2 linked regions of the Immundisolibacter sp. genome follow. The protein of the gene in region 1 interacts with the protein of each later gene in a pairwise test. Links are inferred from orthologs where the notes say so. Each region holds a gene or a part of one and is shown in the gene's direction. Other genes may lie near its edges.

The links.
Region 2: the proteins of aceE (region 1) and nth interact in binary tests that used the Escherichia coli proteins (3 or more experiments, as listed by UniProt). The link is inferred for Immundisolibacter sp. from one-to-one orthologs.

The regions. Positions count from the first base shown.
Region 1 is NZ_JACIZD010000002.1:239,708-254,049, forward strand. Bases 3,398-6,687 are described here. They hold aceE (pyruvate dehydrogenase (acetyl-transferring), homodimeric type), read left to right. Parts: upstream 3,398-3,775; coding sequence 3,776-6,487; downstream 6,488-6,687. Other genes in these bases: pyrC (dihydroorotase), read right to left, coding at 3,398-3,554; aceF (dihydrolipoyllysine-residue acetyltransferase), read left to right, coding at 6,510-6,687. In the rest of the region: H5U26_RS04935 (aromatic ring-hydroxylating dioxygenase subunit alpha), read left to right, coding at 1-653; H5U26_RS04940 (hypothetical protein), read left to right, coding at 795-980; bfr (bacterioferritin), read right to left, coding at 1,037-1,507; H5U26_RS04950 ((2Fe-2S)-binding protein), read right to left, coding at 1,593-1,796; H5U26_RS04955 (CDP-alcohol phosphatidyltransferase family protein), read right to left, coding at 1,902-2,495; more of pyrC, read right to left, coding at 2,514-3,397; more of aceF, read left to right, coding at 6,688-8,159; lpdA (dihydrolipoyl dehydrogenase), read left to right, coding at 8,187-9,593; H5U26_RS04980 (Hsp20/alpha crystallin family protein), read right to left, coding at 9,650-10,156; H5U26_RS04985 (Hsp20/alpha crystallin family protein), read right to left, coding at 10,305-10,679; H5U26_RS04990 (Hsp20/alpha crystallin family protein), read right to left, coding at 10,699-11,127; H5U26_RS04995 (DnaJ C-terminal domain-containing protein), read left to right, coding at 11,329-12,261; H5U26_RS05000 (hypothetical protein), read left to right, coding at 12,268-12,576; H5U26_RS05005 (trypsin-like peptidase domain-containing protein), read left to right, coding at 12,657-13,742; H5U26_RS05010 (tetratricopeptide repeat protein), read right to left, coding at 13,753-14,307; mrcB (penicillin-binding protein 1B), read right to left, coding at 14,280-14,342. UniProt on the Escherichia coli protein: Component of the pyruvate dehydrogenase (PDH) complex, that catalyzes the overall conversion of pyruvate to acetyl-CoA and CO(2).
Region 2 is NZ_JACIZD010000001.1:236,206-250,124, forward strand. Bases 3,511-6,377 are described here. They hold nth (endonuclease III), read left to right. Parts: upstream 3,511-4,544; coding sequence 4,545-5,210; downstream 5,211-6,377. Other genes in these bases: H5U26_RS01150 (pyridoxal phosphate-dependent aminotransferase), read right to left, coding at 3,511-3,898; H5U26_RS01155 (RnfABCDGE type electron transport complex subunit B), read left to right, coding at 3,964-4,548; H5U26_RS01165 (DUF1841 family protein), read left to right, coding at 5,210-5,629; H5U26_RS01170 (fatty acid desaturase), read left to right, coding at 5,961-6,377. Outside these bases: H5U26_RS01135 (KUP/HAK/KT family potassium transporter), read right to left, coding at 1-540; peptide-methionine (S)-S-oxide reductase MsrA, read right to left, coding at 584-1,216; 30S ribosomal protein S12 methylthiotransferase RimO, read right to left, coding at 1,284-2,612; more of H5U26_RS01150, read right to left, coding at 2,732-3,510; more of H5U26_RS01170, read left to right, coding at 6,378-7,055; H5U26_RS01175 (diacylglycerol kinase family protein), read left to right, coding at 7,048-8,001; H5U26_RS01180 (hypothetical protein), read left to right, coding at 7,998-8,936; H5U26_RS01185 (CDP-alcohol phosphatidyltransferase family protein), read right to left, coding at 9,074-10,231; H5U26_RS01190 (metallophosphoesterase), read left to right, coding at 10,333-11,271; LPS export ABC transporter permease LptG, read right to left, coding at 11,381-12,442; LPS export ABC transporter permease LptF, read right to left, coding at 12,439-13,515; H5U26_RS01205 (phosphocholine cytidylyltransferase family protein), read left to right, coding at 13,790-13,919. UniProt on the Escherichia coli protein: DNA repair enzyme that has both DNA N-glycosylase activity and AP-lyase activity. The DNA N-glycosylase activity releases various damaged pyrimidines from DNA by cleaving the N-glycosidic bond, leaving an AP (apurinic/apyrimidinic) site.

The DNA.
Region 1 (14,342 bases):
GCGTGGCCCGCTACAGCGCGCGCGTGGCGGTGAACTGGAAGACCTTCGTCGACGCCTTCCACGAGACCTACCACGTGGGCATGGTGCATGCCCGCTCGCTGCCGGGCTGCTCGATCCCGACCGACCTGCGCCACGAGTTCGACACGCTGGCCTCGGCCCGCTTCTACCCGCCGCACCACTCGGCCAGCAACCGCATGGTCAGCCGCGTGGACGTGACGCCGGTCAGCGCCGCCGCCTGGCAGCTTGGCCCGAGCTTCGCCGCCAACGAGGCCGCGCCGCGCCTGCCGGGCACCAACCCGAGCGACGATCCGCGCTGGTATTTCGACATCAACGTGTTCTTTCCGAACTTCTTCGTCGATGTCGGGCCGGGCTGGTATTTCACCTACAACTTCTGGCCAATCAGCGTCGACGAGACCGAATGGACCATGGACATCTACCAGTACGCCGCCGCCGACGTCGGCCAGCGCATCGCCCAGGAACACACCAAGGTGCTGCTGCGCGACCTGCTGTACGAGGACCTGAGCACCATGGAGACCACCCACCGGGCGCTCAAGTCCGGCGCCCTGAAACACATGACGGTGGGTCCGGTGATGGAGGTGGCCGTGCGCCACCAGTACACGAACGTCATGCTCTGGGTAAACGGGGAGGTGTGAGCGACGGCCCATCCCCTGCCCGCCGCCTTTGCCGACCTGCAGTCACTGGCGGACCGCTATGCGCTGCCGACCGAACGGGAACGCCATGCCGAGCGCCTGAAAGGACCGTTTGCGGACCTCAAGGCCCTGTACGACGCCGTGTTGCCGCGCCTGGACGCCATCCATGCACACCTGAAGCAGTACCCGTGGCCGGAGCTGCCGCCGGCCGAACGGTCACTGCTGAATCTGGCGCTGGCGCTGATGGAAGTGTCGCTGGCGGTGGAATCGCACGGCCAGCCGATGGTGCCGTTCGGCTTCGATCACACGCGCTTTCGGGTGCATTTCTGAACCGAGGGCATTTGTGAACCGAGCGCGGCCGGCCGCGCTCGCCAGGAGCGCGCTGCTTACTCGCCCATCATGGTCTGCAGGAAGTTCTGCTCGCCGACCTTGTCGAACAGCGCCAGGTGCGTCTCCAGCCAGTCGACGTGTTCTTCCTCGCCTTCCAGGATGTCCTCCAGCAGCTCGCGGGTGACGTAGTCGCCGCACTGCTCGCAGTGCGCGATGGCTTCGCGCAGCAGCGGAATGGCTTCGTGCTCCAGGCGCAGGTCGCATTCGAGCACCTCGCGCACGTGCTCGCCGATGTACAGCTTGCCCAGGTCCTGCAGATTCGGCAGACCCTCCAGGAACAGCACGCGCTTGATCAGCCGGTCGGCGTGCTTCATCTCGTCGATGGATTCCTCGTATTCCTTCTTGTAGAGCTTCTTCAGGCCCCAGTTGTCGGCCATGCGGGCGTGCAGGAAGTACTGGTTGATGGCCGTCAGCTCGTTCTTGAGCACGCGGTTGAGGAATTCGATGACCTTGGCGTCACCTTTCATGGCAGATCTCCGGCAAATGCGGGGGCGAAGTCGATTATAGGGGCCCGTACCCTCCGTCCAGCCCGCGCAGGCCGATCGGGAAGTTTCAGCCGACGCTGGCCAGGCGCGCCGCCGGCACGGCCCCCGCATGATCGGCCGCTTCCAGCAGGGTCGTGGCGAGTTGGGCGCACTTGCCGCAGCAGGTGGCCACGCGCAGCGTCTGCGCCAGCTCGGTGAGGCTGCGCGCCCCGGCCTGGGCCGCCTGTCGAATGGCCCTGTCGGTCACGCCGTGACACACGCATACGTACATGGGACTGGCACCGGTTTGAATTCCGTTGCGGTGATTCGATTACAAATGCGAATGATTGTCAACGACGCGCCCGGACGGCCGCGCGCCGGCCCTGCCGCCCGGCAATCAATCGCCCGCGACGAGCGCCTCACGCACGTGCTGCATGCGCTGACCGACGGTGTACAGCGAAAGCACCGCGATCAACACGACGGCCGGCCCCAGCAACCCCAGCAGCAGGCCGGCGATCAGCAACACCAGGCGCTCGGCGCGGCTCATCAGACCCACCTTGCAGTCGATGCCCAGCCCCTCGGCGCGGGCACGCGCGTAGCTGACCAGCAGCGAGCCGAGCAGCGCCAGTACCACCAGCGCCACCAGCAGCGGCCGGCCGTCGCTGGCGAAGCGGTACGCCACCGCGGCCAGCACGGTGCCCTCGGATATCCGATCGAGCGTGGAGTCGAAAAACGCACCAAACGGACTGGTCTGGTCGGTGGCCCGCGCCAGCATGCCGTCCACCAGATCGCCCAGCCCGGCCACGATCAGCACCAGCGCCCCCAGGCGCAGCCAGCCGGCGCCGATGCACAGCGCCGCCAGAACGCTCAATGCCAGCGCCGCCAGCGTGACCTGGTTGGGCGTCACCTGACGCATGGCGAGCCACTCGACCACCGGTTCGAGGCGCGCACGCAGCGGACCCTCGAAACGCTCGCGCAAGTTCTCCAGCATGGCTTCGGTGCTCCGGGTTCAGGACTGTGAATCGACAAGTTGCCAGGCGACCTGCCCGCCGGCGCGCAGCGGCACCAGCCGGTCGTCGCCAAAGGGCAGGCTGTCGGGCACGGCGGTGGGCGCGCGGCGCAGGGTGAGCGTGCCGGTGTTGCGCGCCAGGCGGTAGAAGTCGGCCCCGTGATGGCTGGCGAAGGCTTCGAGCCGCTGCAGCGCGCCGGCCGCCTCGAAGACTTCCGCATACAGTTCGATGCCGGCGTGGGCGCTGTAGATGCCGGCGCAGCCGCAGGCGCTCTGCTTCTGGCCTCGCGGGTGCGGCGCGCTGTCGGTGCCCAGGAAAAACCGCGCATCGCCCGAAACGGCCGCCTGCAGCACGGCGGCCCGGTGCTCCTCGCGCTTGAGAATCGGCAGGCAGTAGTGGTGCGGGCGCAGGCCGCCTTCGAGCAGCGCACCGCGGTTCATCGACAGGTGCTGCGGGGTGATGCTGGCCGCCACGCCGGGCCGGGCGGCGCGCACGAAATCGACACCCTCGCGCGTGGTGACGTGCTCGAGCACCACGCGCAGGGCCGGGAAGCGCGCCACCAGCGGCGCCAGGTGGCGGTCGATGAACACCGCCTCGCGGTCGAACACGTCCACCGCCGGATCGGTCACCTCACCGTGCACCAGCAGCGGCAGGTCCAGCGCCTGCATGACCTCCAGCGCCGGGTAGATGGCCTCCACCCGCCGCACGCCGGCATCCGAATGCGTGGTGGCGCCGGCCGGATACAGCTTGACGCCGACGATGCCGGCCGCCTTGGCGGCGGTCAGTTCCTGCGCCGAGGTGGTTTCGGTCAGGTACAGCGTCAGCAGGGGCGTGAAATCCAGCCCCGCCGGCAGGGCGGCCAGGATGCGCTGCCGATAGGCCAGCGCCGCCTCGACCGTGCTCAGCGGCGGGCGCAGGTTGGGCATCACCACCGCGCGCGCGAAGCGCCGCGCCGTATCACCGAGCACCGCCGCCAGCGCCGGCCCGTCGCGCAGGTGCAGGTGGCAGTCGTCGGGGCGGGTCAGGGTCAGCGTGTCCATGGCGCGGCGGGTGATGAAACGGCGCGCCATTATCCGGCCAGCCGGCGCCGGCTGCGCGCCGGTGGTGACGCGTGCGGGGCCCGCGGCAGGCAGGTCAGCGGCCCGCCATGGGCTGCTAAACTCAGCTCCCGGCGGGGCCACCCCCCGACCGGCGTTCGGGCCGCGGCAAACACAGGGCCGCCGGCCTGCTCCGGTTTCACCCAAACACGCGGAGATCCTGCATGAACAAACCGGAAGGCGGCCTGCCTGCGGTAGGCGGCCAGCTTGCGCACGATGAAGACCCGCTGGAAACCCGCGACTGGCTCGACGCCCTGCGCTCGCTGGCGCAGGTGGAAGGTGAGCCGCGCGCCCGCTTCATCCTGGAAACCCTGCAGGACGAGGCGCAGCGACTGGGCCTGAACCTGCCGCAGGGCCTGACCACGGCGTACCTGAATACCATCCCGACCGCGCACCAGCCGGCCTACCCGGGCGATCAGGAACTGGAAGGCCGCATCCGCGCCGCGCTGCGCTGGAACGCCATGGCCATGGTGACGCGCGCCAACCGCGAATCGACCGAGCTGGGCGGCCACATCGCCAGCTACGCCTCGCTGGCCACCATCTACGAGGTCGGCTTCAATCATTTCTTTCACGCGCCCGGCGAGGCCGGCGCCGGCGACCTGGTGTTCTTCCAGGGCCACACGTCGCCGGGCATGTACGCGCGGGCTTTCCTCGAAGGCCGCCTGAGCGAGCGCGACCTGGATCACTTCCGCCAGGAGCTGGCCGACGGCGGCGGCCTGTCGTCCTACCCGCACCCGTGGCTGATGCCGGAGTTCTGGAGCCTGCCGACGGTATCGATGGGCCTGGCATCCATGATGGCCATCTACCAGGCCCGCTTCATGGCCTATCTGGACGCCCGCGGCCTGGCGCCGATGGACGGCCGCAAGGTCTACGCCTTCCTGGGCGACGGCGAGATGGACGAGCCCGAATCCCGCGGCGCGTTGGCGGTGGCCGGGCGCGAGAAGCTCGACAACCTGATCTTCATCGTCAACTGCAACCTGCAGCGCCTGGACGGCCCGGTACGCGGCAACGGCAAGATCATCCAGGAGCTGGAAGGCGAGTTCCGCGGCAACGGCTGGAACGTGATCAAGGTGATCTGGGGCTCGGAGTGGGACGACCTGCTCGGCCGCGACCGCAGTGGCCTGCTGCGCCAACGCATGGAGGAAGCCCTCGACGGTGAGTACCAGGCCTACAAGGCCCGCGGCGGCAAGTACACGCGCGAGCGCTTCTTCGGCAAGTACCCGGAGCTGCTGCGCCTGGTCGAGCATCTGTCGGACGACGACATCTACCGCCTGCGCCGCGGCGGCAACGACCCGCTGAAGATCTACGCCGCCTTCGACGCCGCCGTGCGCCACCGCGGCCAGCCGACGGTGATCCTGTTCAAGACCGTCAAGGGCTACGGCATGGGCACCGCCGGCGAAGGTCAGAACATCACCCACCAGCAGAAGAAGATGACCGACGAGCAGGTGCGCGCCTTTCGCGACCGCTTCCGGGTGCCGATTCCGGACGACCAGCTGGCGTCCATCCCCTACTACAAGCCGGCCGAAGACAGCCCCGAAATGCAGTACCTGCGCGCCCGGCGCGAGGCGCTGGGCGGCTACCTGCCGGCGCGCCGCGCGCAGGCGCCGCGCCTGACCATCCCCGGCCTGCCCGCCTTCGAGAAACTGCTGGAAGGCACCGGCGAGCGCGAAATCTCGACCACCATGGCCTTCGTGCGCATCCTGACGCAGCTGACCAAGGACCCGAACATCGGCCAGCACCTGGTGCCGATCGTGCCGGACGAGGCGCGCACCTTCGGCATGGAGGGCCTGTTCCGCCAGCTGGGCATCTATTCCCCGGAAGGCCAGCTGTACGAACCCGAAGACGCCGGCCACTTCATGTTCTATCGCGAAGACAAGAAGGGCCAGATCCTGGAGGAAGGCATCAACGAGGCCGGCGCCTTCTGCTCCTGGATCGCCGCCGGCACCTCCTACGCCATGCACGGCGTGTCGATGATCCCCTTCTACATCTTCTATTCGATGTTCGGCTTCCAGCGCGTCGGCGATTTCGCCTGGGCGGCCGGCGACATGCGCACGCGCGGCTTCCTGATCGGCGGCACGGCCGGGCGCACCACGCTGGCTGGCGAGGGCCTGCAGCACCAGGACGGCCACAGCCACCTGCTGGCGGCCACCATCCCCAACTGCGTGGCCTACGACCCGGCCTACATGTACGAACTGGCGGTCATCATCCAGGACGGCATGCGGCGCATGTACGAGGCCGACGAGAGCGTCTACTACTACATCACCGTCGAGAACGAGAACTACGCCCACCCGCCGATGCCCGATGGCGTGACCGAGGGCATCCTGCGCGGCCTGTATCGCCTGCCGGGGACTGCGGCCAAGAAAACCCGCGCCAAGGCCACGCCGCGCGTGCAGCTGCTCAGCAGCGGCGCCATCCTGCGCGAGGCCCTGGCGGCCGCCGACATCCTGAGCAAGGACTTTGGCGTGCAGGCCGACGTATGGAGCGCCACCAGCTTCAACGAGCTGCGCCGCGACGGCCTGTCGGTGCAGCGCTGGAACCGCCTGCATCCCACCGCCAAGCCGCGCAAGAGCTACGTCGAGCAGTGCCTGGACGGCAGCGACGGGCCGGTCATCGCCGCCACCGACTACATGCAGGCCTACGCCGACCAGATCCGGCCCTGGGTGCGTGGCCGCTACGAGGTGCTGGGCACCGACGGCTTCGGGCGCAGCGACACGCGCCGGCGACTGCGCCAGTTCTTCGAGGTCAGCCGCGAGCACATCGCCTACGCGGCGCTCAAGGCCCTGGCCGACGAGGGCACGCTCCCGGTCAAAACCGTGGCCGACGCTGCCGGCAAGCTGGGCATCGACCCCGAGCGGCCCGACCCGGCCACCGTCTGAGACGCACGGAGCACAACAACAAATGCAACAGAACCTCATCGTGCCGGGACTGGCCGAGAACGTGCACGAGGCCGACGTGGCCGAGGTGTCCGTCAAGCCCGGCGACACGATCCGCGAAGGCGACATCATCCTGACGCTGGAAACCGACAAGGCGGCCATGGAACTGCCGGCCGAGTTCGGCGGCAAGGTGACCGCCGTGCGCGTGAAGGCCGGCGACCGGGTCAAGGAAGGCGATGTCATCGCCGTGCTGGAAACCACAGCCAGCGCCACGCCGCCGCCAAAGGAAGCCGCCGCCCCCGAACCGGCATCGGCGCCCAAAGCCGCCTCCGCCCCTGCCGCCGAAGCGTCACCCGAGCCAGCAGCCGCTGCGGCGCCCGCGGCTGCGCCGGCGTCTCCAGCGGCCAGCACGCCCACCGTGCAACCGGTCACCTGCCCGGACCTTGGCGACGGCAAGGCCGCCGACGTGATCGAGCTGGCCGTGAAACCCGGCGACACGGTGGCCGAGGGCGACGCCCTCCTCACGGTGGAGACCGAGAAGGCCGCCACCGAACTGCCGGCGCCGTTCGCCGGCACGGTGCGCGAACTGAAGGTCAAGGTCGGCGACAAACTGAAAACCGGCGACCTGGTGGCCATGATCGAAACGGCGGCGCAGGCACCCGCCGCGGCACCGGAACCCGTACCGGAGGCGGCATCACCGCCGGGCGCTGCACCTGCGCCCCTGGCGGCCAGTCCGGCGCCGCAGATCACTGCTGCGCCCCCACCCTCCGGCCAGCTGCCCCACGCCACGCCATCGGTACGCCGCTTCGCACGCGAACTGGGTGTCGATCTGGCCCAGGTCACCGGCAGCGGGCGCAAGGGCCGCATCACACAGGAAGACGTGCAGGCTTACGTCAAGTCCGTCCTGCAGGGCGGGGCGGCGGGAACTGCGAGCGGCGCCGGCCTGGCGCCGCTGCCGGCAATCGATTTTGCCCAGTGGGGCGAGGTCGAGACGGTGGCGCTCAGCCGCATCCGCCAGCTGACCGGCGAGAATCTGGGCCGTTCCTGGCCGCAGGTGCCGCAGGTCACGCAGCACGACGAGGCCGACATCACGGACCTGGAAGCCTTCCGCAAGGCGCGCGGCAAGGACGCCGAGGCCCGCGGCACCAAGCTGACCGTGGTGGCGCTGCTGCTGAAGGCCTGTGCGGGGGCGCTGAAAGTCTTCCCGGACTTCAACGCCAGCCTGGCGGCCGACGGCAAGTCGCTGATCGTCAAGCGCTACGTCCACATCGGCGTGGCCGTGGACACGCCCAATGGCCTGGTGGTGCCGGTGATTCGCGACGTGGACCGCAAGGGCATCATCGACCTGGCGGCGGAACTCGCGGACCTGAGCGCCCGCGCCCGCGAGCGCAAGCTCAAATCCGACGAGATGCGCGGCGGCAGCTTCACCATCTCCAGCCTGGGCGGCATCGGCGGCACCGCCTTCACGCCGATCGTCAACTGGCCGGAAGTGGCCATCCTGGGCGTGTCGCGTTCGTCCATGAAACCAGTCTGGGACGGCACCGCCTTCGTGCCGCGCCTGATGCTGCCGCTGTCGCTGTCCTACGACCACCGCGTCATCGACGGCGCCGCCGGGGCACGCTTCACCCGCCATCTGGCCGGCCTGCTGGAAGACCTGCGTGGCCTTCTGCTCTGAGATCCAACCCGCGCGGAGCGCCCATTCATGAGTAATTCCATCCGCACCCAACTGGTGGTGCTCGGTGCCGGTCCCGGCGGCTACAGCGCCGCCTTCCGGGCGGCCGATCTTGGCCTGCAGGTGGTACTGGTCGAGCGCGAGCAGCGCCTGGGCGGCGTGTGCCTGAACGTCGGCTGCATCCCGTCGAAGGCCCTGCTGCACGTGGCCAAGGTGATCGACGAGGCGGCCCACACGCCCGGCGTCGCCTTCGGCAAGCCCAAGATCGACCTGGACGGCGTTCGTGGCCAGAAGGACAAGGTCGTCAAGCGCCTGACCGATGGCCTCAGCGGCCTGGCGCGCCAGCGCAAGGTGCAGGTGGTGCGTGGCGCGGCGAAATTCACGGCCGCCCATACCCTGCGCGTCGAAGGCCCGGACGGGCCGGTCGACGTCCAATTCGAGCACGCCATTGTCGCCACCGGCTCGACGCCGGTGCGCATCCCCGGCCTGCCGGACGACCCGCGCGTCATGGACTCCACCGGCGCGCTGGCGCTGGCGGACATCCCCGGCAAGCTGCTGGTGATCGGCGGCGGTTACATCGGCCTCGAGATGGCTACCGTGTACCGGGCGCTGGGCAGTGCGGTCAGCGTGGTCGAGTTCATGGACACGCTGCTGCCGGGCGCCGATGCGGACCTGGTCAAGCCGCTGGCCAAAAAGCTGGCCGGGGAGTTCGCCGACATTCGCCTCAAGACCAAGGTCACTGGCATCGAGGCCAAGAAAGACGGCCTGCATGTGAGCTTCGAAGGCCCGGACGGCAAGGAGGTCAAGACCTACGACCGCGCCCTGGTGGCCGTCGGCCGGCGCCCGAACGGCAAGGAGCTGGGCCTGGAGGCGCTGGGCGTGGCGGTGACCGAGCGCGGCTTCATCGAGGTCGATGCCCAGCGCCGCACCGGCGTGGCGCACATTTTTGCCATTGGTGACGTGGCCGGCGAGCCAATGCTGGCGCACAAGGCCGCCCACGAGGGCAAGGTGGCGGCGGAAGTCATCGCCGGCCACAAGGCGGCGTTTGCGCCGCTGGCGATCCCGGCGGTGGTGTTCACCGATCCGGAGATCGCCTGGGCCGGCCTGACCGAACAGCAGGCCAAGAAGGACGGTATCGCCTATGAGAAGGCGGTGTTTCCGTGGGCCGCCAACGGCCGCAGCCTGACACTCGGCCGCGACGAAGGATTGACCAAGATCCTGTTCGACCCGACCAGCCGCCGGGTGCTGGGCGTCGGCATCGTCGGCCCCGGCGCCGGTGACCTGATCGCCGAAGGCGTGCTGGCCATCGAAATGGGCGCCGATGCCCAGGACCTTGCCCTGACCATCCACGCCCATCCGACGCTGTCGGAAACCGTCGGCATGGCGGCCGAGGTCTTCGACGGCAGCGTCACGGACATCATCGCGCCCAAGCGCTGAGGTGCGCCTTTGCGGCGCACCTCGGGCGAAACCACAACGCGATCAAGCCGCCCCGCTCACTGCACGTCGATGGTCACGCTGCGCGCCGGCCCGGGCTCGACCTTGGGCAGTTCCACCCGCAGCACGCCATTGCGGTAGCTGGCCTTGGCCTGATCGGCCCTGACCGGCGCCGGTAGCGGCACGACCCGGCGAAACGCACCGTAGGCGCACTGAATGGTGCGCCAGCGACCGTCGCTGCTGTCGCGCTCGAAGCGCTTCTCGCCGCTGACGACCAGCGCGTCGTCCACCACCTCGATCTTGAAGTCGTCCTTGTCGAGGCCGGGAATTTCCAGGCGCGCCACCAGGCGCCTGTCGTCTTCCAGCAGGTCGACACCGAGCATGGACCAGGACAGGCCCGGCACCCACAGCTCGTCATCGATGCTGGACGATTCCGGCAGATTGGTCGTGTCGCCGGGTTTGAAGCGGGTCAACGCCCCGGACGCCGAACGGCGCAATTGCCGCCAGCCTTCGGAAACGTTGGACCACCACGACTCGACGTTTTCCTTCAGGTTGTTGATGTCCATCGTTGGGTCTCCTGATCACGCCAGCGGCGAGCGGCCGACCTCGTGCCGGCCGCTCGCCAGAACCCGACCGCCGGCCTGCGGCGCCGGGTGATGTTTGCCCGAACCGTCGAAAAGCGCTCTCAACGGCCCGAGCCGGCTCGACATCCCGTCACGCGGCCTGCACGCTGATGCGCCGCGGCTGTGCGTGTTCGGCCTTGGGGATACGCAGCGTCAGCACGCCGTCACGCAGCTCGGCGGTGATTTTCTCGCTGTCGAGTTCGCGCGACAGGTTGAACACGCGCCGATAGCGTGGCAGCGTGATCTCGGCGTGCGTACCCTCGAGTCCCTCCTTCATCGGCAGCTGCATTTCGCCTTCGATGCACAGCTGGTCGCCCTCGACGCGAATGTCGAGCCGGTCGCGCGGCACGCCCGGCAGGTCGGCATACAAGGTGATGCCGCTGGCGTCCTCGATCACGTCCGCCGGCGGCGGCAAGGCCGGTTCCGGCTGTTTGGCAGCTTCGTTTTGCACGATGTCCTGGCTCATGATGGTGTCCTCCGGTCGATCACTGGATGTTGATGCGGCGCGGCAGTGCAGAATCCTTGCGCTGCGCGCTTATGTGCAGCACGCCGTCGCGGTAGGTGGCCGTTACGGAGGCCGGGTCGATGCTGTCCGGCAGGCTCACCACCCGGTGGAAGCGTCCGGCAAAGCGCTCGCCCAGGTGCACGGTGGCCTTCTCCGGCACCTGCGGGGCCTTGCGTTCGCCGCTGATGGTGAGCACGCCTTTCTCGATCTGCACATCGAGGGCGGCCGGATCCACGCCGGGCGCGAAGGCAAAAATTTCCACCGAGTTGGGCGTGGAGCCGATGTTGAGTGTCGGAAAGCCTGCGCCCAGGCCGCGGATGCTCGGAGACAGCTCGAAAGCCTGGTCGAGCTCGCGGCGCAAACGGTCGAATTCCGCGAACAGATTGCGCGAGAACGGGGGTCTGTAAATTGCCATGGTGGTCCTCCTGGTGTACGGGTCGGTCCGACGACCGCCCTGCAAGTTGAACGCAAGCAAAAGATCGGTGCCACCGTGACTGCTTTCAAGAGCTCGCACAGGGTTGTGGGTAGGCTGTCGCTGCCCTTGAGTCCGGCGCCGCGCAGCCCTATTTTCCAAACCCCGGTCAACGGCTAGCACTGCCAAGGAGTGCCCATGGAGTTTCGGGACTACTACCAGATTCTCGGCGTGCCGCGTGACGCGACTGCCGACGCCATCAAGCGCGCCTTTCGCAAGCTGGCGCGCAAGTACCACCCGGACGTGTCCAAGGAACCGGACGCCGAGCAGCACATGAAGGAGGTCAACGAGGCCTACGCGGTACTGTCGGACCCCGAAAAACGCGCCGCCTATGACCAGCTCGGACCCGGCCATCGGCCCGGCGAGGAATTTCGCCCGCCGCCGGGATGGGATGCCGGGTTCGAGTTCTCGGGCGGCGGCTTCTCGCCGCATGAGGCGGCCGATTTCTCCGATTTCTTTACCGAGCTGTTCGGGCACATGGGCGCACGCCCGCGTCGCGCCGCGCATGGGCGTGGCCAGGACCATTACGCCAAGATCTACCTTGACCTCCAGGACGCCTTCACCGGCGCCACACGCGACATCACGCTACGCGTGCCGACGGTCGATAAACAAACCGGCCGCCTGAGCATGGTGCAGCGCACGCTGCGCGTGACCATTCCCAGGGGCGTGCGCGAAGGTCAGCTGATTCGCCTGGCCGGACAGGGATATCCGGGCGCCGGCAGCGGTGCGGCCGGCGATCTGCTGCTCGAAGTACACCTCAAGCCCGACGAGCGCTATCGCGTCGAGGGCCGCGATCTGAGCATGACCTTGCCGGTGGCGCCGTGGGAGGCCGCACTGGGCGCGGTGATCGCGGTGCCGCTGCCGGTGGGCGAGGTCAAGGTACGCATTCCGGCGGGCGCACAAAGCGGTACCGAGCTGCGCGTGCGCGGCAGGGGCCTGCCGGGCGATCCGCCAGGCGATCTGCTGCTGCACGTGCGGGTGGTGTTGCCGCCGGCGGACACGCCACGGGCACGGGAACTCTATGCAACGATGGCACGGGAATTGGCTTTCGATCCACGTCGCAGGAACTGAACGGCGATGAACCAGAAAGAAGCACTGATCGGCACCCTGCTCGACGAATCGTGGCTGACGCTGGAGCAGCTGGCGGCCGCCTGCGCGGCCGACGTCGAGTGGCTGCAGCAACACCTGGAGGCTGGCCTGCTGCCGCAGGCGCGGTCGCTCGGCGGGGTCTGGCGGTTCTCGTCGGCCACCCTGCGCCGGGCGCGCCGGCTGCGGCAGATCGAGCGGGATTTCGATGCGGCGCCGGAACTGGCCGGCCTGGTCGGTGACCTCATCGAGGAGATCGAGCGCCTGCGCGCGCGCCTGGCCCTGTACGGCCTGGGCTGAACCGCCAGCGGCCCGTGGATGATCAGCGCGCCATCGGGCGGGCCCGCGCAGCGGAGCTGACACGCCGCTGCGGGCGCGCTATGCGGCTGTCAGTCCTGCTCGGCTGCCTGCTGCTGGGCACCTGGCACTCGCCCGGCGTGGCTGCCTGGCAGGGCGAGCAGCGCACGATCACGCCACGCGGCGCGCTCGGTGCGGACGAGCGTGCCGTCATCGAGCTGTTCGAGCGCACCCGCGACTCGGTGGTCTACATCAGCACCGCCGAGCTGGTGCAGGATTTCTGGACGCGCAACGTGTTTGCCGTGCCGCGCGGCACCGGCTCGGGCTTCGTGTGGGACGAGGCGGGGCACGTGGTGACCAATTTTCACGTCATCCAGGGCGCTGCGCGCGCCACGGTGCGCCTGGCCGATGGGCGCGACTATCCGGCGCGCCTGGTGGGGGCAAGCCCAGCGCACGACATCGCCGTGCTCAGGATCGGCGTCGATTTCAAGTCGCCGCCGCCGGTGCCGATCGGCACCAGCCACGACCTGAAGGTGGGGCAGAAGGTGTTTGCCATCGGCAACCCCTTCGGACTCGACTGGACCTTGACCACAGGCATCGTCTCGGCGCTCGACCGCAGCCTGCCGGCCCAGGAGGGCGGCAGCATCGTCGAACATCTGATCCAGACCGATGCCGCCATCAACCCCGGCAATTCGGGCGGACCGCTGCTGGATTCGGCCGGTCGGCTGATCGGCATCAACACCGCCATTTACAGCCCCTCGGGCGCCTCGGCCGGCATTGGCTTCGCCGTTCCGGTCGACACCGTCATGCGCGTGGTGCCGCAGCTGATCCGGCACGGCAGGTACACGCGCCCGGCGCTGGGTGTCGAAGTCGACGAAGGCGTCAATGCGCGCCTGAGCCGGCTGCTCGGCATCGAGGGCGTGTTCGTGCTGGATGTCGCGCCGGGCTCGCCGGCGGCGGCGGCCGGCCTCACGCCGCTGCGCTTGACGCCCGACGGGCGCATGGCGGCGGGCGACATCATCATCGCCGTGGCCGGCAAGCCGGTGGATTCGGTGGCGCGCCTGCTGGCCCGGCTCGACGATTTCTCCGTCGGCGACGTGGTGCAGATCGGTCTGCTACGCGGCGGGCAACAACGTACCGTGACCGTCACCCTGCAGGCGGAAAACTGATCCGAACCGGCTAGGGTCGCTGGCGGGCGCGCGCCAGCTCGATGATGCGCCGGTTCTGTTCGCGCACGGCAGCGTTGTTGCCGGCCAGGGAGTCGGAGCGGGACGCCAGCGTGGCGGCCTGATCGAAGTCGCCGTTTTGCAGGCGCAGCCAGGCCAGCTTCTGCCATAGCACCGGATCCTGCGGTCGGATACGCAGCGCCCGCTCCAGCTGCGCCGCCGCGGACGCATAGTCGCCGGCGGCGGCCTGCCGGTCGGCCAGCGCCACCAGCGACCCGGTGGCCGTCGGCTGCGCCGGTGGCGCAGGGGTGGCGCTGGCCGGTGGCGCCGACGGCGGTGGGCCGGGCCGGATGATGGCCGATGCCGGCGGCTGCGGCCTGGGCAAGGGCTGCGCCGGCGGCAGGGGCGCCTGTGGCGCCTGACTGGTAGGTGGCGGCGGCGCAGGCTCGGGCTCGGGCCGCGGCGGCGGTGCACTGACGCAACCGGCCAGCAGCAGCGGGCCGGCCAGCAACAGCCGCCACCGCGGCTTCGAGCGGCGGTTCAGAACAGCTTGCGCAACCAGCGCCATGAGTCGTCGTCCTTGTGTTGCGGAGGTGAAATGGC
Region 2 (13,919 bases), on another replicon or contig:
CGTGATCGGCCCGAACCACACCCCGATGCGCGCCGTGCCGCCGCGCTGGATGCGAAACAGCGCCAGCAGGATGCCGACCGTGATCGGCAGCACCAGCGGTGCCAGCTGCGGCGCCGCGACTTCCAGGCCCTCGATGGCGCTGAGCACCGAAATGGCCGGCGTCAGCACGCCATCGCACAGCACCAGCGCCGCCCCTAGCACGGCCATTTTCTGCAACAGCGGCCCCAGCCGGGCGCCGCCACGCTGTCGCTGCGGCCGCAGCAGCGCCAGCAGCGCCAGGATGCCGCCCTCGCCGCGGTTGTCGGCGCGCAGGACGACCATCTGGTATTCGATCGAGATCAGGATGGTCAGGGTCCAGAAGATCAACGACAGCACGCCCAGCACGTTGTCGTGCGTGGGCTCCACGCCATGCGCCAGGCACTCGCGCAGGGCGTAGATCGGGCTGGTGCCGATATCGCCATAGACCACGCCCAGCGCGCCCAGGCCGAGCAGGCCCAGGCGGCGCAGCCGCGGCTGCCCGGAAACCACCGGCGGGCTCACGCTGTCAGCCCTGCCGAAGGCGTTGCCGGGTGCCAGGCGATCATCATCCGCAGCGCACGCCCGTGCCACCCAGGCCGCAGTAACCGCCCGGGTTCTTGGCCAGGTACTGCTGGTGGTAGTCCTCGGCGTAATAGAACGGCCCGGCAGGGGCGATTTCGGTGGTCGGCGGGCCGTAGCCTGCGCCCGCCAGCGCCTTCGCGTAGGCGTCGCGGGAGGCTTGCGCCGCCGCCAGCTGGGCGGCATCGAAGGTGTAGATGGCCGAGCGGTATTGGGTACCGATGTCATTGCCCTGGCGCATGCCCTGCGTCGGGTCGTGGCTTTCCCAGAACTCGCGCAGCAAGGCCTCGTAGCTCACCCGGGCCGGGTCGAACACCACCAGCACCACCTCGGCATGGCCGGTGGCGCCGCTGCAGACTTCCTCGTAGGTAGGGTTCGGCGTGTGGCCGCCGGCGTAGCCGACCGCCGTGCTGACCACGCCGTCGATCTGCCAGAAGCGCCGCTCGGCGCCCCAGAAACAGCCCAGGCCGAACAGCGCCTGCTGCAGGCCGGCCGCGAACGGGCCCTTGATCGGCTGGCCGTTGACGAAATGCCGGTTCGTCACCGGCATGGGCGTGGCCCGGCCGGGCAGGGCCTGGGCCGCGGTTGGCAGTTCCAGCGATTTTCCGAACAAGCGCATGAATACCCCCGCAGGCAGCGTGGTTGCGACGCAAAAGTATAGGCGTGCGCCCGGAACCGGCCGGAATTCAGCCCAATTGGGGCACGGCGTACAGGTCGTGCTCGTCGGCGTCTTCGACCTCGACCAGCAGCACGTCGCCGACCGCCACGCCCTCGGCGTCGGTCAGATGGACCACGCCGTCGATTTCCGGCGCATCGGCGTAACTGCGGGCGATCACACCCTCGTCGCCGACCTCGTCCACCAGCACCTCGATGGTGCGACCGATCTTGTCCTGCAGGCGCCGGGCGCTGATCGCCGCCTGTTTTTCCATGAAGCGCGCCAGGCGCTCGCGCTTGATTTCTTCCGGCACGGCGCCGGGCAGGGCATTGGCCGCGGCACCGGTCACCGGCGAGTAGGCAAAGCAGCCGACGCGGTCCAGTTGCGCCTGGTCCAGGAACTCCAGCAGGGCCGCGAAATCGGCCTCGGTCTCGCCCGGAAAGCCGACGATGAAGGTGCTGCGGATGGCCAGGTCCGGGCAGATATCGCGCCAGGCGCCGATACGTTCGAGCGTGTTTTCCACGTGTGCCGGGCGGCGCATGGCCTTCAGGATGTGCGGGCTGGCATGCTGCAGCGGCACGTCCAGGTACGGCAGCAGCAGGCCGTCGGCCATCAGCGGGATCAGCGCGTCGACATGCGGGTAGGGGTACACGTAATGCAGGCGCACCCACACGCCCAGCTCGCCCAGCGCGCGGGACAGCGTCAGCAGGTCGGTGCGCAGCGGCCGACCGCCGTGAAAGCCGGTGCGGTATTTGATGTCCACGCCGTAGGCGCTGGTGTCCTGCGAGATCACCAGCAGCTCGCGCACGCCGGCGTCGACCAGCGCCTCGGCCTCGGTGAGCACCTCGCCAATCGGCCGGCTGACCAGGTCGCCGCGCAGGGACGGGATGATGCAGAAACTGCAGCGGTGGTTGCAGCCCTCGGAAATCTTCAGATACGCGTAGTGCGGCGGCGTCAGGCGCAGGCCCTGCGGCGGCAGCAGGTCGACATAGGGATCGTGTTCGCGCGCAGGCGGCGGCGGCAGGTGCTTTTGTACTGCGGCGACCACCTCGGCGTAGGCGTGCGGACCGGTGACCGCCAGCACCTGCGGATGGCGCTCGAGGATGGCGCTGGCGTCGGCGCCCAGGCAGCCGGTGACGATGACCTTGCCGTTTTCGGCCAGCGCCTCGCCGATGGCGTCGAGCGACTCCTGCCGGGCCTCGTCGATGAAACCGCAGGTGTTGACCACCACCAGATCCGCGCCGGCGTAGCTGTCCGACAGCGCATAGCCGCCGCCGCGCAGCTCGGTCAGGATGCGTTCGGAGTCCACCAGCGCCTTGGGGCAGCCCAGGCTGACAAAACCGATCTTGGGGGGGCTCATGCGGCGGGGACGGGAAACGCGAGGGGCGACGATTCTATATCAGCGCCCGTCGGGGCACCGGCTGGCACCTGGCGACCCGCCGCACCGGCCGGGCAGAAGCATGTCGTCGCGCGGCGCCTTCATGCCAACAGGCGGCCGAGCCGGTCGATGGCCTCGCCGAGGCGCTCGCGGGAGGTGGTGTAGGCAAAGCGCAGGTGCGTGCGCGCCGTGTGCGGACCGAAGTCCAGGCCCGGCGTGGCGGCCACGCCGCCCTGGTCCAGCAGGCGCAGGCACAAGGCGGAGCTGTCATCCGCAAAGCGCCCGCAGCCGGCATAGATGTAGAACGCGCCCTGAGGCGTCACCGGAATGTCGAAACCGAAGCCGCGCAGCGCCGGCAGCAGCAGGTCGCGGCGGGCCCGGAACTCGTCCCGCCGCTGGTCGAGCAGCGCCAGCGTGGCCGGCTCGAAGGCGGCCAGCGCCGCGTGCTGGGCCGGCGTCGGCGGCGCGATGAACAGGTTCTGCGCCAGTTTTTCGACCGGCCGCACCAGCGCCTCCGGCACCACCGCCCAGCCCAGGCGCCAGCCGGTCATGCCGAAGTACTTCGAGAAGCTGTTCACGACGATGGCGTCGGCGTCGCAGGCCAGCGCCGTGGTGGTGTCGGCGTCGTAGATCAGGCCGTGGTAGATCTCGTCGGCGATCAGCGCCACGCGGCGCTGGCGCAGCAGCGCCGCAATGCGGGCGAGTTCTTCACGGTCGATGACGGCGCCGGTCGGGTTGGCCGGCGAGGCCAGCAGAACGGCCCGCGTGCGCGGGGTGAGCGCGGCCTCGATCTGCGCCGCGGTCGGCTGCCAGCCGGTGTCCGGGCCGACCGGCAGCTCCACCGGCACGCCACCGGCCAAGCGCGCGAAGTGCCGGTTGCAGGGGTAGCCGGGGTCGGTCAGCAGCACCTCGTCGCCGGGGCCGATCAGCGCCCACAGCGCCAGTTGCAGCGCGCCCGAGGCGCCGACCGTGACCACCACCTGCCGCGGCTCGACCGCCACGCCGTGGCGCGTGCGGTAAAAATCGGCAATCGCCTCGCGCAGCGCCGGCAGGCCCAGCGCCAGCGTGTAATGAGTGTGGCCGTCCCGCAGCGCGCGGATGCCGGCCTCGACGATCGGCTCGACAGTCGCGAAGTCCGGCTCGCCGACTTCCATGTGCACGATGTCGCGCCCGGCCGCGGCGGCGGCCTGGGCGTGGCCCATCACTTCCATGACGTGAAACGGCGCGATGTCCGCGATGCGGGTGGCGGGGCGAAAACGGTCGGTCATCACGTGATGCGGCGGGCAGCGAACGCGGGCCGGCAGTCTAGCAGCGGGCGCTAAAATGCCGCGCCATGAGCTCGCTTGCCGACACCATCGACGCCCTGCTGCCGCAGACCCAGTGCGGGCGCTGCGGTTACGAGGCCTGCCGGCCGTATGCGCAGGCGCTGGCGGCCGGCGAGTGCGACCTGAACCGCTGCCCGCCGGGTGGCGAGCCAACCATCGCCGCGCTGGCGACGCTGCTCGGCCGTCCGGCGCAGGCGCTGGACCCGGCCTGCGGGCCGGCACCGCCGCCGCAGCGGGCGTGGATCGATCCGGCAGCCTGCATCGGCTGCACCAAGTGCATCCAGGCCTGCCCCGTGGACGCCATCGTCGGCGCCAGCAAGCGTCTGCACGGCGTGATCGGGCAGGAGTGCAACGGCTGCGGCCTGTGCGTGGCGCCGTGTCCGGTCGACTGCATTCATCTGTTGCCGCAGCCGGCCGAAAGCAGCCAACAACGGGCCGCGCTGGCGGCCACCAACCGGCGCCGTCACGACGCGCGCCGGCGGCGCCTCGCCGCCAAGGCCGCCGCTGCGCCGCCGGCGCCAAGCGGTCCCTCGCCTGAGGTCCAGACTGCCCTGGCGCGGGCGCGCGCATTGCTGGCTGCCCGCGGCGCATGAACGCCCAAAAACGCAGGCAGATCTATGAACGCCTGCAAGCGGCCCTGCCGGCGCCGACCACCGAGCTGCACTACCGCTCGCCCTTCGAGCTGCTGATCGCGGTGATCCTGTCGGCGCAGGCCACCGACAGGAGCGTCAACCAGGCCACGGCGACGCTGTTTGCCGCCGCCAACACGCCGCAGGCCATGCTCGCGCTGGGGGTGGAGGGCGTCACGGCGCACGTGCGGCGCATCGGCCTTTTCAACAGCAAGGCGCAGAACATCATCAAGACCTGCCGGATCCTGGTCGAGCAGCACGGCGGCCAGGTGCCGCGCGACCGGGCGGCGCTCGAGGCGCTGCCCGGCGTTGGCCGCAAGACCGCCAACGTGGTGCTGAACACGGCCTTTGGCGAGCCGACCATCGCCGTCGACACACACATCTTTCGCGTCGCCAACCGCACCGGTCTGGCGCCGGGCAAGACCGTTCGCCAGGTCGAGGACCGCCTGCTGAAGGTCACGCCGCCGCAGTTCCGCCGCAACGCCCACCACTGGCTGATCCTGCACGGTCGCTACACCTGCACCGCGCGCCGGCCGCGCTGCGGGCAGTGCCTGATCGCCGACCTGTGCGAGTGGCCGGACAAGGCCGCGGCGGTGGCGGCGGCCGGCACCGCGCAGGCCGCCTGATGTTCGGCCAGGACCGCGACAGCCTGCGCCGGGCCTACACCGAAGCCTGGCAGCGCCATCGGGACGGCCTGCCGCTGGACGCGCAGCAGCAGCGCATCGCCGATGTGGTGGCGCTGCACCCGGAATATCAGGCCTTCGTGCTGACGCCGGACGCGCTCGCGCAGGACTTCGACGGCAGCGACGGGCGCACCAACCCGTTTCTGCACATGGGCCTGCACATCGCCATCCATGAACAGCTCGCCACCGGCCTGCCACCGGAAGCGGCGCAGGCGCACCAGCGTCTGGCCCGGCGCCTGGGCGACGCCCACGCCGCCGAGCACCGGCTGATCGACTGCCTGGCGCAGACCCTGTGGCAGGCGCAGCGCGACGGCCGCGCACCGGACATGGACGCCTACCGCGAGGCGCTGCGGCGGCTGTAGAAAACGGCCCCGCGGCCGGACTTCATCTTGATCCTGGCTCAAGGCGCCCCGATCTGCCCTGCTAAACTGCCCGCCAGTTCCGGCCCTGCGGCCGTGCCTGCGCAAACCGCCGATGAACTCATGCCCTCATTGGCCGGGCACCTGCCGCGGGAACGCCATGCAGGCGCGCCGGTCTTCGCCGAGCCGGCCGTGGCTGAAGATTCGCGGCGGGGCGCCGCTCCCACAAGGACGCCGCTTCCACAAGGGGCCTCACCGACCCCGATCAGTCGCCAGTGCGTGCACAGAACGACAGAATCTCCCCATCCGCGCCCACGCCAATGGACCACCCGGGATGAATGCACCCTCGCCCAACACCACCCCCGACCGCTTCGAGCTCGAGCAAATGCGCCGCCTGGTGGCGGACCTGTTCGCCTACCGACCGGCGCTGTACTGGGTCGATTTCATCCTCAGCGCCGGCCTGGGCTACGCGCTGGCGCTGGCGTACCTGACCGGCAGCGGGCCGGCGTGGGCCCAGGCGCTGGCCTTCGTCGGTGCCGGCGTGCTGCTGTTCCGGGCCGGCACCTTCATGCACGAGATCGTGCACATGAACGGCCAGGTCATGCCCGGCTTCCGGCTGGCCTGGAATCTGTTCTACGGCATCCCGCTGCTGATGCCGTCGCTGATGTACCGGAACCACCTGGATCACCACAACGTCAACCGCTTCGGCACGCCGCAGGACGGCGAGTACCTGCCGCTGGGCAGCGCGCCCACCGGCGAGACCATCAAGTACCTGCTCCAGGTGCCGATCCTGCCGCTGCTGGCGGTGCTGCGCTTCCTGGTGGTGACGCCGCTGTCCTACCTGCATCCGGGCCTGCGACGCTGGGTGATGCGCCGCGCCTCGTCCTACGGCTCCAATCCCTACTATCAGCGCCAGGTTCCGCCCGACGAGCCGCTCGCGCTGTGGGCGCTGCAGGAGTGGGCCTGCTTTGCCTGGCTGGCATTCCTGACCGGCCTGTTCGTGACCGGCGTGCTGCCTTGGGCGCTGCTGGGCAAGGTCTATTTGCTGATGACCTTCGCCATCGGCCTTAACTGGGTGCGCAATCTGGCCGCTCACAAGTACGTCAACACCGGCGCGCGCATGAGCCTGCAGGGCCAGCTCGAGGACTCGATCAACATCACCGGTCAGACCTGGCTGACGGCGCTGCTGTTTCCGATCGGCCTGCGCTACCACGCACTGCATCACCTGTTCCCGGCCATGCCGTATCACTCGATGGGCGAGGCGCACCGGCGGCTGATGGCGCAGTTGCCGCCCGATGCAGCCTACCGGAAGACCGACTATCCCAACTTTTTCGCCGCCGTTTCGCAGCTGTGGCACGGCGCCCGGCAAAGCGCCGGCAACGGCGCGCTGATGCAGACCTGGCGCCAGCACGGCGCGCCCGGTGGCTGAACAGGCAAGCGTCGGCGTCATCAGCAATCCGGCCAGCCGGCATAACGCCCGCGGCGGCCTGGCGGCGATCGAGGCGGTGCTCGCCGGCCAGCCGGCGATTCCCCACCGGCAGGCCCGAACGCCGCAGCAGATCGAGGCCGCGCTCGCGCAACTGGCCGCCGCCGGCACGAGCTGCGTGGTGCTCAGCGGCGGCGACGGCACCGTGCAGGCGGCGCTGACCGCCCTGTCGCTGCGCTCGCCGTTCGCCTCGCCACCGAGGCTGCTGGTGCTGGCCAGCGGCACCACCAACATGAGCGCCTACGACCTGGGCAGCCACGGTCGTCCGGAGCGGCTGCTGCGCCGTCTGCTGACGGGCCGGCTCGCCCTCACGCGCCGGCGCGTGCTGTGCGTGCGGGAGGCCGACGGCACCACCCGCTGCGGATTTTTCTTCACTGCCGGCGGCCTGCCGCAGGCGGTACGGGATTGCCGCGCGTTTCGCGAAACCAGCGCCCTGCCGGGCATGCGCGGCGCGCTGGGCACGGCCACCTGGATCGGCGGGCGACTGCTGCGCCTGCTGGCCGGCCGCGAACCTTTCGAAGCCTTGGCGCTCAGCTATCAGCCGGACGCCGAACCGGTCCGCCGCTGCGAGGCGCTGCTGCTGCTGGCAAGCACGCATCAGCGCCTCGCCCTCGGGCTGAGGCCGTGGTGGGGCGCCGGCAGCGGCCCGATCAGGACCACGTTGATCAGCCGGCCAGCGCGGCGCCTGGCGCGGGCGCTGCCGGGACTGCTGCGCGGGCGCCCGCCGGCCTTTGCGAATGCCGCCGCCGGCTACCAAAGCCATGCAGTCAGCACCTTGCATCTGACGCCGACCGGCGGCTACGCGCTCGACGGCGAGGATTACTTTCCACCCGCCGGCAGTGAGCTGGCGATCAGCGCCGGCCCCGAGTTCGAGTTCCTGCAGCCATGAGCGGCCCTGCCGGCGAGGCCCTGCGTGAGGCCATCGACCGCCTGATCGACGCGCCTGCCCCGCCGGGTGCCCAGGCCCTGGCGCAGGCGCTGCGCGCGCGCCACGGCGCCAGCGTGGCGGCGGTGCTGTTCTACGGCTCGAACTTTCGCCGCGCGGACGACCGCGAGGGCCTGCTGGACCTGTACCTGCTGGTCGACGACTGCCGCACGGCGCTCGGCAGCAGCCTGTCCGCGCTGGCCTGCCGGCTGCTGCCGCCCAACGTCTATTACCTGGAACTGCCGGTCGATGGCCGCACCGTGCGCTGCAAGTACGCGCTGCTGGAGCTGGCCGTGTTCGGCCGCTACATGACCGCCCGGCAAAGCTATTTCTGGGGCCGCTTCGGCCAGGCCAGCGGCCTGCTGTACGCACGTGACGCAGCAGCCCGCCAGCAGGTGATGCGGGCACTCGCGCAGGCCGTGCTGACCCTGCTCGGCAGTGCGCTGCCGCTGCTGCCGAATGAAGTCGACGAAGCCGCCTGGTGGCAGACGGCGCTCGCCGCCTGCTACGGCGCGGAGCTGCGCCCGGAGCGGCCAGGGGCGGTCGAGGGACTGGTGCGCGATCTGGCGCCCTGGCGTGAACGACTCACGCCGCTGGCCGCCGCCTGCCTGGACGGCGTGCAGCGGCAGGACGGGCACTACCGCATAACGCTGGCGCCCGGCCGGCGCTGCCTCGGGCGCCTGGGCTGGACAGTCCGCCGCCTGCTCGGCAAGACGCTGAACGTGGCGCGCCTGGTCAAGGCCGCGTTCACCTTCGCCGGCGGCGCCGACTACCTGCTGTGGAAGGTCGAGCGCCACTCCGGCGTGCGCATCGAGCCAACGCCCTTGCTGCGCCGCCACCCGCTGCTGGGCATCTGGGGCGTGGCCTGGCGGCTGTGGCGACGGGGTGGCTTCAGATAGCGCCGGGCGACCTGCGCGCGGGCGCAGTCATCCGGTCCGGAAGATTCGCGGCGAGGGCGCCGCTCCCACCGCAGGTGTAGAAGGCCCGCCCTCGGACCGAAGATCGTCGACGCAAGCCCCGGCCGAACACGGACACCTCAGCTGGCAAACCAGCGCACGGCGCGGCTGCCGGTGGGGATTTCACGCCCGACCTGCTCCAGCCACGACACCAGCGGGCCGCGTTGCCGTGCAACGATCCCCTGAGCGACCCGCACCCACAGCAGCAGTGTCGACAGCACCGTCCAGCCGGCCACCAGCCACAGGCCCAGCGCCGGCTGGCCGACCAGGGCGCACAGCGTCAGCATCAGCAGGTTCGGATTGCGCCGGGCGGTGATCAGGCGGTTGTAGGAGTCAAACGGCCGCCACACGAACAGCGAGAACCTGGCGCAGAAGCCCTGGAAGCCGCCCTCGGCCAGGCGCCCGCCGATGTAAGCTGCCACGATCACCCAGATCAGCGTCTGCGTCGGCACGCTGCCCTCGGGCAGGCCCAGCGCCCAGGCGGCGTACCAGAACGGCGGATGGATCAGGTCGATACCGTGGTCCAGGATGTCGCCAAAACGGGTGGACTTGACCGTCACCCGCGCCAGCTTGCCGTCGACCGTGTCCAGAAAGGTCATCAGCCAGGCGCACACCAGGCCCGGCAGCCACCAGCCGCCCCAGAAGGCAAGGCCGGCGGCAACGGTCAGCGCCAGGCCGGTCAGCGTCACCTGATTGGGCGTGATGCCGCGCCGGGCACAAAAACCGGTCGCCGCCCGCGCCGGCGCCGGCCACCACCACTTGGTGATGAAATCGGTGACGCCCTTGTAGGCGGTGCCGAACAGGCGCCGCTCCAGGTCGGTCTGCTCGGCGGGCGTAACGTGCAGCACGTAGGGCGTCGAAACCTTGCGCAGCTTCTTCTGATAGGCGGTGGTCAACGTAGTGGGGAGCTCGACCACATAGCCGTCGGGCGGCTGCTGTCCGGTCAGCACGGCCTGCGCACGCGTCGCACCGCCCACCGGTGCGTGCAGCGCCACCAGCGGGCCGTCATCGCTCGCGCGCAGCGCCACGCCGGGCGCATCGACCAGCGCCGCGATTACCCGCTCGTCGAACAGATAATCAGCGCGCAGGCACAGCACGCTGCGCTGCTGCGGCGGCGCGGCCCCGTCATCCAGCACCTCGATGCCGAGCTTGCCCAGCACGCGCCGCAGGCGTTCGCGCCCGCCAAGGCCCCACAGACGAACCGGCGCTTCGCCGGCAAGATACGCGACCGGTTTCACTTTTCAGACCCACTCATCGGCTGGCAAAAAAGCGTGCAATCGTATATCAAGCCTGCGCCGCCATCCGCGCGCCGCGCCCGCCTTCAGGCCACCCTGCTTTCGTGTCCAGCATCAAACCGAACGAGCCGAACCCCGCCAACGCCCCGCCGAGCGAATGGGCGCTGGCGCATTTGTCGGACCTGCACCTGACCGATCCGCTGGCAGACGCGGACGCGCCGCTGGCGATCAAGCAGCGCCTGGGTCGCGCCTCCTGGCGTCGCCGCCGCAGCCACGTCCATCAGCCGGCGCTGCTGGCCGCCCTGGCGGCAGACCTGCACGCCCAGGCACCGCGCCAGATCGCCATCAGCGGCGATCTGGTGCAGATCGGGCTGCGGCGCGAGTTCGAGCAGGCCGCCGACTGGCTGGCCGGCTTTGCGCCGCCGGCGCGCCTGCTGCTGGTGCCGGGCAACCACGAGGCCTACGTGGCCAACACCTGGCAGGCCGGCCGCGAATGCTGGCGCCCCTACCTGCCGGGCCCAGCCGACGGCGAACCGTGGCTGCAGCGTCGCGACTGGCTGCTGCTGATCGGCCTGTCGAGCGCCGTGCCGAGCTGGCCTGGCCTGGCCACCGGCACGCTCGGCGGGGCGCAGATCGCCGCCCTGGACGCGGCGCTGCAAGCGGGCGCCGACGAAGGGCTGTTTCGGGTCATCGTCGTCCACCATCCACCGGCGGCCGGCGTGGTCGGCTGGCGCAAGCGCCTGACCGATCATCGCCAGTTCGCGCAGGTCATCGCGCGCCGCGGCGCCGGGGTGATCCTGCACGGCCACGCCCACCGGGCGACGCTGTCACACCTGCCCGGTCCGACCGGCCCGGTGGCGGTGGTCGGCGCGCCGTCGGCTTCGGCACTCGACCAACGCCCCGACCGCATGGCCGGCTACAACCTGCTGCGCATCCGGCCAGCCGCGCACGCCTGGCAGCTGCGCCTGAGCCGGCGCGTCTTCAGGCCGCAGACGCGGGACTTCGACTGGCAGGAACACCACGACCTGACCAGCCACGGCTGAGACGGCCGCCTGCGCCGTGACAGGGCCGCCGCAACCGGCGCCTTGTCGTGCAAGCGCGATGATCGCCCGGCACAGCCGGGCTCCTACACGCGAATGCCGCAGCGCTTCCCTATCGCAAGCGACGCAACAGGCGCCCGGCAAACAGCAGGATCAGCGTCGGCAGGGCCAGCGCCGTCAGCGGCGCCGGCAGGTGCAGCAGCAGACCCAGGTAACCGAGCGTCTGGGTGACGAAATACAGCCCGATGCCGGCCACCGTGCCGGCCAGCACGCGGCGACTGAGCGTGCTCGAGCGGTTGCTGCCCAGCACCAGCGGGATGGCCACCAGCATCATGGCCAGCGTCACCAGCGGTTGTGCCAGCTGCTGCCACAGGCGCAGCTCTTCCTGCGGCACCTGCTCGTTACGGGCCCGCAGATCGCGCACGTAGAAATACAGGTCGATCGGCGACAGGGCTTGCGGCGGCACCACCAGCACGCCCAGCTGCTGGGCATCCAGGAACGAGTCCCAGTCCAGCTGCGCCAGCTGCTGCGCGCGCGCCGGCGGCGGCTCGAACTGCTTGACCACCACGTCCTGGAGCCGCCACACGCGGTCCTGCTCCAGACTCGCGCGCTCGGCATGCAGATAGCGCCGCAGACGCCCGGCGTCATCAAAGTCATACACCGTCACATCGGACGGGGTGCGCCCGCGCAGCATGCGCCCGACGTTCAGGAAACTGCGCCCGTCGCGCGACCAGAAGCCGCCGCGAAAATCCACCGACACATCCTCGGCCAGCGCCGCGGCGCGCATGCGCTCGGCGCGCATCTCCAGTGCCGGCGCCACGAATTGGGCCATCAGCAGCATCAGCATCAACAGCGTCAGGCCGGGCGCCAGCACCATGCCGATCAGCCGCCGCAGCGGCAGGCCGGCGGCGCGCATGGCCAGGATCTCGTTGCCGTCCGCGAGCAGGCCCAGCGGCACCAGCGTGCCCAGCAGGGCGATCACCGGCGTGGCATCCAGCAGCCGGCGCGGCAACATCATCAGCACGTACAGGAATGCGTCGACCAACGTGTAGGCGCCCTCGACGTCGTCGAGCTGCTGGATCAGCTCGATGAAACTGAACAGCGCCACGAACACCAGCGCCACCAGCAGGTAGCCCTGCGCCATGGCGCGGGCGATGTAACGGGCGAGAATCATCGGTGGCGGCGACGCCGCCACTGTGGCAGCACGATCAGCACGGCCAGCACCACGCAGCCGAGCAGGGGAACGAGCAACACCCCGGGCCAGGGCGCCAGCTCGCCGTTCTCCACCGCATCCATCACCACCGCCAGCAGGTTGTAGTACACGATGCAGCCGAGCAGGCCGACCGTCAGCTTGCTGGAGCGGCTGCGCCGCGGCGGCATGCGGCTGATCGGCACGCCCAGCAGGCCCAGCAGGACGGTGGAGAACGGCGCGGCGATGCGCCACTGCAGCTCGGCCGTGTCCTTCGGATCCGCGGACGCCGCCAGCTCGCCGTTCGCGGTGGCCTTGCGGCGCTTGCGCACGATGGCCTGCTCCTCGTCCAGGCGCAGCGCCAGCGTGCGGTAGCTGATGATCATGTCGCTGCCCAGGCTGTCGCCCGTGCCCGGATCGAGCTGGTAGTAGCGGCCGTCGAGGAATTCCACGACCTGCCGCCCGTCGGAGTCGGTGAGCTGGCGTGCCCGCTGGGCGAACACCACCCCATCGGCCTGGCCGCCGCTGTCGGCGTGGGTGAACACCTGCAGCCGCTCGTCACCGTCGGCCGCTTCGCTGAACATCACCAGACCGCCGGTGAAGTCGGCATAGAACCGGCCCGGCGGCAGGCGCGTCAGGTCGAAGCGGCGCTCGGCGCTGGCCTCCAGCCGGTAGACGTTCTGATACAGCTGCGGGCGCACCACCAGCGATGCGACTGCCACTACCGCCGCCACCGGCAGCGCCAGCCACAGCACGGCCTGGAACAACCAGCGTTCGCCGATGCCGCAGGCTGCCAGGGCGGTGGTCTCCTGATCGCGCTGCAGGCGCCCCAGGCCGAGCGCCACCGACAGCATCAGCGCCATCGGCACGATGGCGTCCAGGCTGATGAACAGCTTCAGCCCGATCAACACCGCCGCCAGGCTGCCGGGCAGTGCGCCGCTGGCCGCCTCGCCCAGAAAGCGCGCCGAGCTGTAACCGGTAAAAACCAGCAGCAGGCTGCCGCACACCACCGCAAACGGGCTCGCCAGCTCGCGCAGCAGGTAGCGTCTGAGGATCATGGCAAACGGTAAGGGCGTGGCCGGGACTGGATGTATCGGGGGCCGGCAGTCTAGCAGGCCGCATCAGCTCATTCGCCAGACCGCCACCACCGGCGGGCAGCCAGTCGCCCTGACCCGCCGCTACGCCAGCCGGACCGCGAACGCCGCTGTGCTAGGCTTTGCGGCCGGCGCAGGCCTGCCTGTCCCGGCATGCCGACCGCCCTGCTGGGCGTCCTGCCCCTTTCCCGGTCGTCGCCTGGCGGCCATCTCGTTTCGCGGAGTTCCGATCCAACCCATGCAGGCCGTCATCCTGAGCGCCGGTCAAGGCCGGCGCTTGCTGCCCCTCACCGCCGATCGCCCCAAGTGCCTGGTCGACCTGCACGGCAAGACGCTGCTGCAGTGGCAACTGGACGCCCTGCTGGCGG